Regions from separate parts of the Cytobacillus sp. MT66 genome, predicted to be linked through region 2. Evidence: riboswitches for the same ligand, from Rfam matches in the RefSeq annotation. Region 2 holds a riboswitch; the other holds the start of a gene.
What was found. Region 2 has a riboswitch for cyclic di-GMP ahead of AC1Q59_RS23770 (putative bifunctional diguanylate cyclase/phosphodiesterase). Riboswitches for the same ligand answer to the same signal wherever they lie in the genome.
Positions count from the first base shown of each region.

Region 1 (3,416 bases), on a different contig from region 2:
CCTCATAATAATGGGCTGGAACTTGTCCAGGCATATCACCTATTGGTTCATCACCATCTTTATATTTTGCTAGTATAACAAGTACAGGAATATCCCCTTCCGCCTTCCTATAGGCTACATGGCTATCCCCTGCCTGCTGAAACTTTTTCCCTTGATTAGCTATCCTCTCAGCAGGATCAGCTTTTGATAAATCAATGCCTAGCCTTTTCGCCTGTTCAGCAAGCTCCGGGGAAGCACCCACATGATGAGCCAGGCTTAGCTGGTATGTATTTTTTTCCTTCACTGGGGCATCTGCACTGATTGATGACCCTCCTGCAAAAATCGTACTTCCTACTAATGCTAATGATAGAGCAGAGCTAGATAGAACCTTTAACAAATACCTCACTCCTTCAAAATTCTGTTATATTTTCAATAATATAGATTTTTCACCCTATTCTGAATAGTGTAAAGGAACCTATTCTAGAAAAATATTCTATGAATATTTGATTATATTTTTTATAAACACCTATAAAAAATATATCCTTTTTCCTACAACCGCTAATTTTCCAAGTACATAGTATAATAAAAAAGCGAGGGAAATCCCCCGCTCCTATCGTATTTGGCTTATGATTTACGAACTAAGATAGATTCCCTCCAAATAAATGAGTCAAACTTTAGTCAAGCCAGCAGGAATGGAACCCATGTCTGATAGGAACAATCCCCTATTTCAATGAAATTGTAAATTCTTCATCACTGCCTGGCGTTGGAAGCCGCCCGTCATGCTGATTTACTAGCAAGATATTACTAATTACCAGATTATTTGGTGTGCCTGCTGCATTTGCAAACTTAAAGGAGTAGATTTTTTCTTGTCCCGCACCGATTTTCTCCATATGCGGAAATTCAGCCTTGAATCTGCCTTCGCTCGTTTCAAGCGTTGCTATTCCTGCTCTTCCCCAGCCAAAAGCCACATCAAATTCCTCATTCTTATTTTCCACTCTCATTTCTAAAGAGTATCCATCACTATGTTTTTCTAGAGAGAAGTTTGAAAAAATAAGATTGCTAGTGACGTAAGGTTCAACAGATGAAACGTCCAGAATGTTGGATGATGAAGCGCTTTTTTCAGCCGGGGCTTCTTTAACAACTTCTGGTTCTGAATCTGTCTTTTGTACTTGTACAAGTTCGTTTTTCACTTCTTCTTTAATCTCATTTTTTAAATCATCTTTCATTTCTTGTTCAAGCTCTGCTTTTACTTCCTGGCGAATCTCTTCTTCTGTTTTTGCCGTTACTTCTCCCTTAGAGCATCCCGCAAGCAATCCTAGCAGCATTAAACTTCCTAATACTAATTTTAATTTCATTTTTACAAATCTCCTTTTTTGTCAAAGTTACCTTTTAATCAATGCTTTCGCTTTATTTAACACTTCATGGTTTATTTTTCTTTTTGAGCTATGCGTGGTTAAATACGTTTGCAATTCATTTGATGATGTAAAAACATTAGTTCGTTCTGATGTTACATTTACATTGGCTTGAGGATTCGAGAAATAGACGGCCCCCTCAATCCAAAGATTTATCCCGTTTTGCTTAAAATAGCTGGATAAAATATGTACTTGTCTTCTTACTTGCTTAACAGGGTTTCTCATTTCCTTTGTGTATTCTCCGCCTTTTCTTCCCACTTTGTGCTGAATCCAGGAGTGATCCTCATCTCTTCCTTGGATGGTGCCGTTATGATTTTTTACCTCAACGACAAAGACGCCATTTTCACCCACAATCACATGATCAAGCTCGGCCATTCCTTCATTTGTTGAAAGCTGAACAGAACTAAACACCTCATAACCTTTGGGAAGTTCTCTCAGAATACTAGAAGTTCGCTCTTCCCCTTTAATTCCAGCACTTAGAACGGAGTATTTTTTCCAAAAGAATATAGCAGCCCAAAATAGCATGACCGGAAAAAGATGAAAAATCCCTTTAAAGTAAAATCCCTGTATAAAAGCCACAAAGTATACAATTGGTGCAATCGCTAATAAAATAGAAATTAATAAATAGTTGTTCGCCTTCGTTTTTAGTGCGTTTTTCCCTTTATGGATGGTTGCCATAAAATATCATCCCTTTTTGCTAAAATAAAAAGACTGCTTGCATAGGCAGCCAAGCAGTCAGATAACAATACAATACTGTATCGGTAACCCGACGATCATCGTTCTGTCTCACAGAACATTAGACTCGTGGCTTTGCGTCCCGCCCTTTCGGATGGTTTGCCATTTACTCTATTAAAATTGGTGATGGTCATTAAATGAGTGATCAAACCCTTGATCATGACCATGATAGTAATGATCAATAATGGGATCCAAACCTACATTTTGAAATGGATCCATTGATTGATCCATCATTTGCTGAAGATTCATTTGGTCAATTAGCTGGTTTTGCAAAGCGAAATCCTGCATTTGCTGTAAATCCATTTGCTGCATTTGATCGATCATATCTTGATTTAGCTGCTGCTCGAGTTCGAGCTGCTGAAGAAACGCAATACTTGCCGTTCCGCCAACACCTGCAGCAGCTAAACTTGCTCGACGGGATAATGTGTTTTTTCTTTTAGCTCTTTTAATAATAAAAATAATAGTACCGAAAATAATGATTGGCAGTAAGTCCATTATAAATCTCCCCCTAAACGTTCTTTGTTTGTTAATTTTATTATCACTTAGGGGCCTATTATTTTCTGTAATCCAAACTACAAAATTATACTTTTTTTGAAAAATAGATTAATTAATCTTCAATAATACCCTCTTCAAAATTAGCCATGTCCTTAATAAGAATTTTCTTATTCTGCAAAGTAATCCATTCTTCTTGCTGTAATTCGGCCATGATTTTTGAAACAGTCTCCCGAACAGCCCCAATTAAATCGGCCATTTGCTGATGGGTTAATTTATAATTGATTAATAGTCCGTCTTCTGTATGTATTCCATAATCCTTCGCCAGTTGAACAATTAGTTTATAGACTCGTGTTCGCACATCAAAAAATGTTAAATGCTGAATTTTATCATTTGCTCGCCTTAACTTTTCCATTGTTAGACTCAACAACTTAATTAACAGTTGCGGGTTTCGCATTAACAATGACTTCCATTCATTTTCCTTTAAGATAAATAATGTCGTATTTTCCAGAGCAACAGCAGCCGCTGATCTGCTATTATTCGGATCTAGCATTGCCATTTCCCCAAAGTAATCCCCATTATTTAGTAAGGAAAGAATCGATTCCTTTCCATTCGTTATTCGATAGATTTTTACTCTTCCTTGTTTGATTAGATAGAATTCTGTCCCTACATCTCCTTCAAGAAAAATATGGCCTCCCTTTTTTATATTTTTTTCGATAAAAAGAGATCCTAGTAATTCATATTCTTTTTCATTCAACCCCGCAAAAAAAGGGACATTTAACATAAATTGAGCATCCA
Region 1 covers NZ_JBXAFB010000004.1:327,601-331,016, reverse strand. The annotation lists gene AC1Q59_RS09995 (M6 family metalloprotease domain-containing protein) at 1-376, opposite strand, end outside; gene AC1Q59_RS09990 (hypothetical protein) at 702-1,334, opposite strand; gene AC1Q59_RS09985 (nuclease-related domain-containing protein) at 1,362-2,069, opposite strand; cyclic di-GMP riboswitch class I at 2,149-2,240, opposite strand; gene AC1Q59_RS09980 (hypothetical protein) at 2,241-2,621, opposite strand; gene AC1Q59_RS09975 (Crp/Fnr family transcriptional regulator) at 2,734-3,416, opposite strand, start outside.
Region 1: it holds a riboswitch for cyclic di-GMP, as region 2 does, so the genes downstream of both, AC1Q59_RS09985 (nuclease-related domain-containing protein) here and AC1Q59_RS23770 (putative bifunctional diguanylate cyclase/phosphodiesterase) in region 2, are expected to answer to the same signal.

Region 2 (3,416 bases):
CCCCATTTGATAAACTAGTTGGCCATCACAAAGAGTATGAATAAATTTCCCTTTCTTTTTAACATATTTAAATATCATTCCTTGTTGCTGTCTGATAGTAATAGCTAGTTCTTGTCTGGCAATTTCTAATTCCATTTCAAGCCATTCGTTTTTAATTTCTTTGTGAATCCCTGACATGGATAATATTTGTTCAATTTCATAGTATTTTTGTATGACCTTATCCGGTGGCAGGGGTTTACTAAAAAGATAGCCTTGGGCGCCATCACAATGATTTCTCTGAAGGAAAATCAGATGATCCTTTAACTCCACCCCTTCTGCCACCACTTTCATTTGGAGCTGATGGGCCATTTGAATAATGGTTTTAACAATGGCTACATCCGTAGAATCTTGGGTAGCACTTCTTACAAACGATTGGTCAATTTTCAAAACATCAGTGGGAAAGCGCCTTAAATAATTAAGAGAGCTATACCCTGTACCGAAATCATCCAAACTAATTTGCACACCTAAACTTTTCAATTCGTTTAGAACCTTTAACCCTTGTGGAATATCCATTAACGTACTTTCTGTGATCTCGAGTTCCAGATACTCAGAATCAAGTTCTGTTTTTGCTAAAATCGTTTCTACTTTTTTAGCTAAATTAGGCTGATAAAGCTGGCGCGCAAAGATTAACGGAAATAATGAAAGGAGGTAGGCCTGCCTCCTGCCAATCTTTATTTTGTCTTCAAGCCTCTTCTAAAACCCACTCACCGATGGAAAGAATCAAACCTGTTTCTTTAGCAAGTGGAATAAAGTCAGCAGGTGAAATTATCCCTTTTTCTGGATGATTCCAACGAATGAGCGCTTCCATTCCAATAATCTCCCCGGTGAAAATATCTAACTTAGGCTGATAATGAAGGAAAAGCTCATTATTTTCTAATGCTTTATGTAGGTGAATTTCGACTTCTAATTTTTCATGAAGGTTTTCGGACTGTCTAGAGTGATAAAGTTGATAACTGTTTTTTCCGTTAGCTTTTGCGGAGTACATGGCTACATCAGCCTTTGTAATTAGAGTGTCAACATCTTTCCCATCATTAGGGTAAAAACTGACACCTATGCTGGGCGAGGTATAGATTTCATAGCGATCAATGATGAATGGTTCGTCAAAGCATGTAAGAATCTTTTCCATGATATCTAGTACCTCTTGACGATTTAGATTGATTAGGGATACAAAAAATTCATCCCCTCCATTTCTCGCAACAGTATCAGCCAACTTTAGGCAATCCATTAATCTATTAGAGACCTCTTTAATTAACAGGTCCCCGATTATATGGCCTAACGAGTCGTTAATGACTTTAAACCGGTCCAAATCAAAGAACAATACAGCTGCATTCTTAGTCGTTTCTTTTTCCAAGGTATCCTTTAAATGATTAAAAAAATGATGACGATTAGATAATCCCGTTAATGCATCATGGTTATCCATACAATCAATTGTTTCATCCACCCCATTAAGATCCTTTTTTACTACCACATGGCATCATCCTCTATTTTCCATTTTCCGAAATTTTAACAAACAAAAAAGACTAAGCGAATTGATTAGTCTCTGAAGATTATTGCTAACTGGCTAGCATGATCCGACCTTGATCGAAGCCCCTATAGTTTTGTGTCTTTACCTTTGACTAATTTATGAAATTAAAGTAATAATTGTTCGAGCTCCATTTACCAATACAGGTGAAGGTTACTATAGGACAGACCGATTTTACATCTTATAAATACAACTTTCGATTTATTTCGATTGGTTTTGCAAGTGGTAATCCGCTATATTAGCGTTTTTGCGTACATATTGATTATGCATATGTCGAATAGTAAAATGGCAAAAGCTACACCCTTTTTGAATCCGATTCAGCTCATGACTAAAGTCATGAGTGTTCCCGGCTACGTTATAATAAAGTAATTGAAAGAATAAAAAAGCTTTGGCTTAAGCCACCGAAATTCATCTCCCACCTACTCATTGGGCTTTCACATTCCTTGAGGATGGGAGACTCCTTCATGAATCCGTTAAGGAAAGGTTAAAGTTGCTACGCTATGTAAGAAAGTAGCGGCCTAACCTTAATCACCTTTCCTACCTAATTCATGCTAATACAGGAGAATTCAAACTACTAATATCCGCTTTCTGTTGACTAATTTTCAAAAGGACCATAGTAATATCGTCTCTCTGTGGAACTTCAGAAGTAAATTCATTAATCGAGTTCATAACGTATTTTTCAATTTCACCTACATCTTTGTCTTGATGTAAAATCAATGTTTCCTTTAGTCGATCAATCTGATATTGTTCCCCTTCGTTATTTTGAGCTTCTATAATGCCATCAGTATAAAAAAACACCATATCCGATTCTTCTAATTTGATAGATTGCTCTTTGTACACTTGATTCGCTAACCCCCCAACCATAATCCCTTTTATCTTTGGAAGATCTAAGATGGTCCGACTGTTTCCCTTTAGTAGAAGGGGGAGATGATGTCCAGCATTGGCATAACTGAAAATACCAGTCTTTGGGTCCCAATCCGCACAAAATAGGGTAACAAATGATTTTAAGGTACGCAAATCATTGTGCAACGCCTGGTTCATGGCTGTTAAGGTTTCTCCGGGGCCTTTAGTACTTTCTGCAGCACTTCGAAAAGCCCCTCTGGTCAAAATCATTAACATAGCTGCTGGAATTCCTTTCCCCATCACATCGCCAATGACAATGCGAACTTTCCCATTCACTAGTGGATAAAAGTCATAATAGTCCCCGCCAATTAATCTAGCAGGAAGAGAATTTCCGCAGAGTTTCCCGCCATCTACCTCGGGAGCTCTTCCATTTAATAACGAGGTTTGAATATTTCTAGCCAGGTTAATTTCTCTTTCTAGTGTTTTATCCACGTTATTCCTATTGTCTGAATCATTAGTGATATTGTAGGTAAACTGCTCAAAGAACATTAGGCATCCCCCTTTTGGATTGTGTCTAATATCTGATAAATCCCTACAATCTCTAGAATTTCTTTTGTCATGTCATTAACACCTTGCAGTTCTACGCTAAAGTTCTTCTCCTGTGATAAGAAAATAGCATTCATAATGGAACCAATTCCTGTCGAATCAATAAATTCTAATTCACTAAAATCGAATACTAATACGTCAATATCCTCAATTTCCTCTAAATAAGGATCAATACTACTACTTGTCGAGATATCTAAATCACCATTTAATTTTAATGTCATTTTTGATCCTTGTATTTCTTTGTTGACATTTAATTCCACTAACATCCCCTCCCTATTTATCAAGTTTGAATTGACTAATTTGTTCCAATAATGTATTGGATATCTCTGATAGTTCACTAGATTGTCCATATAAGGATTTAAGCAAGTCAGCTAATGTTATTGTTGTATCAGTAGTGGATGAGGTT
Region 2 covers NZ_JBXAFB010000025.1:23,874-27,289, reverse strand. The annotation lists gene AC1Q59_RS23775 (EAL domain-containing protein) at 1-666, opposite strand, end outside; gene AC1Q59_RS23770 (putative bifunctional diguanylate cyclase/phosphodiesterase) at 722-1,507, opposite strand; cyclic di-GMP riboswitch class I at 1,589-1,660, opposite strand; gene AC1Q59_RS23765 (PP2C family protein-serine/threonine phosphatase) at 2,108-2,953, opposite strand; gene AC1Q59_RS23760 (STAS domain-containing protein) at 2,953-3,270, opposite strand; gene AC1Q59_RS23755 (HAMP domain-containing protein) at 3,284-3,416, opposite strand, start outside.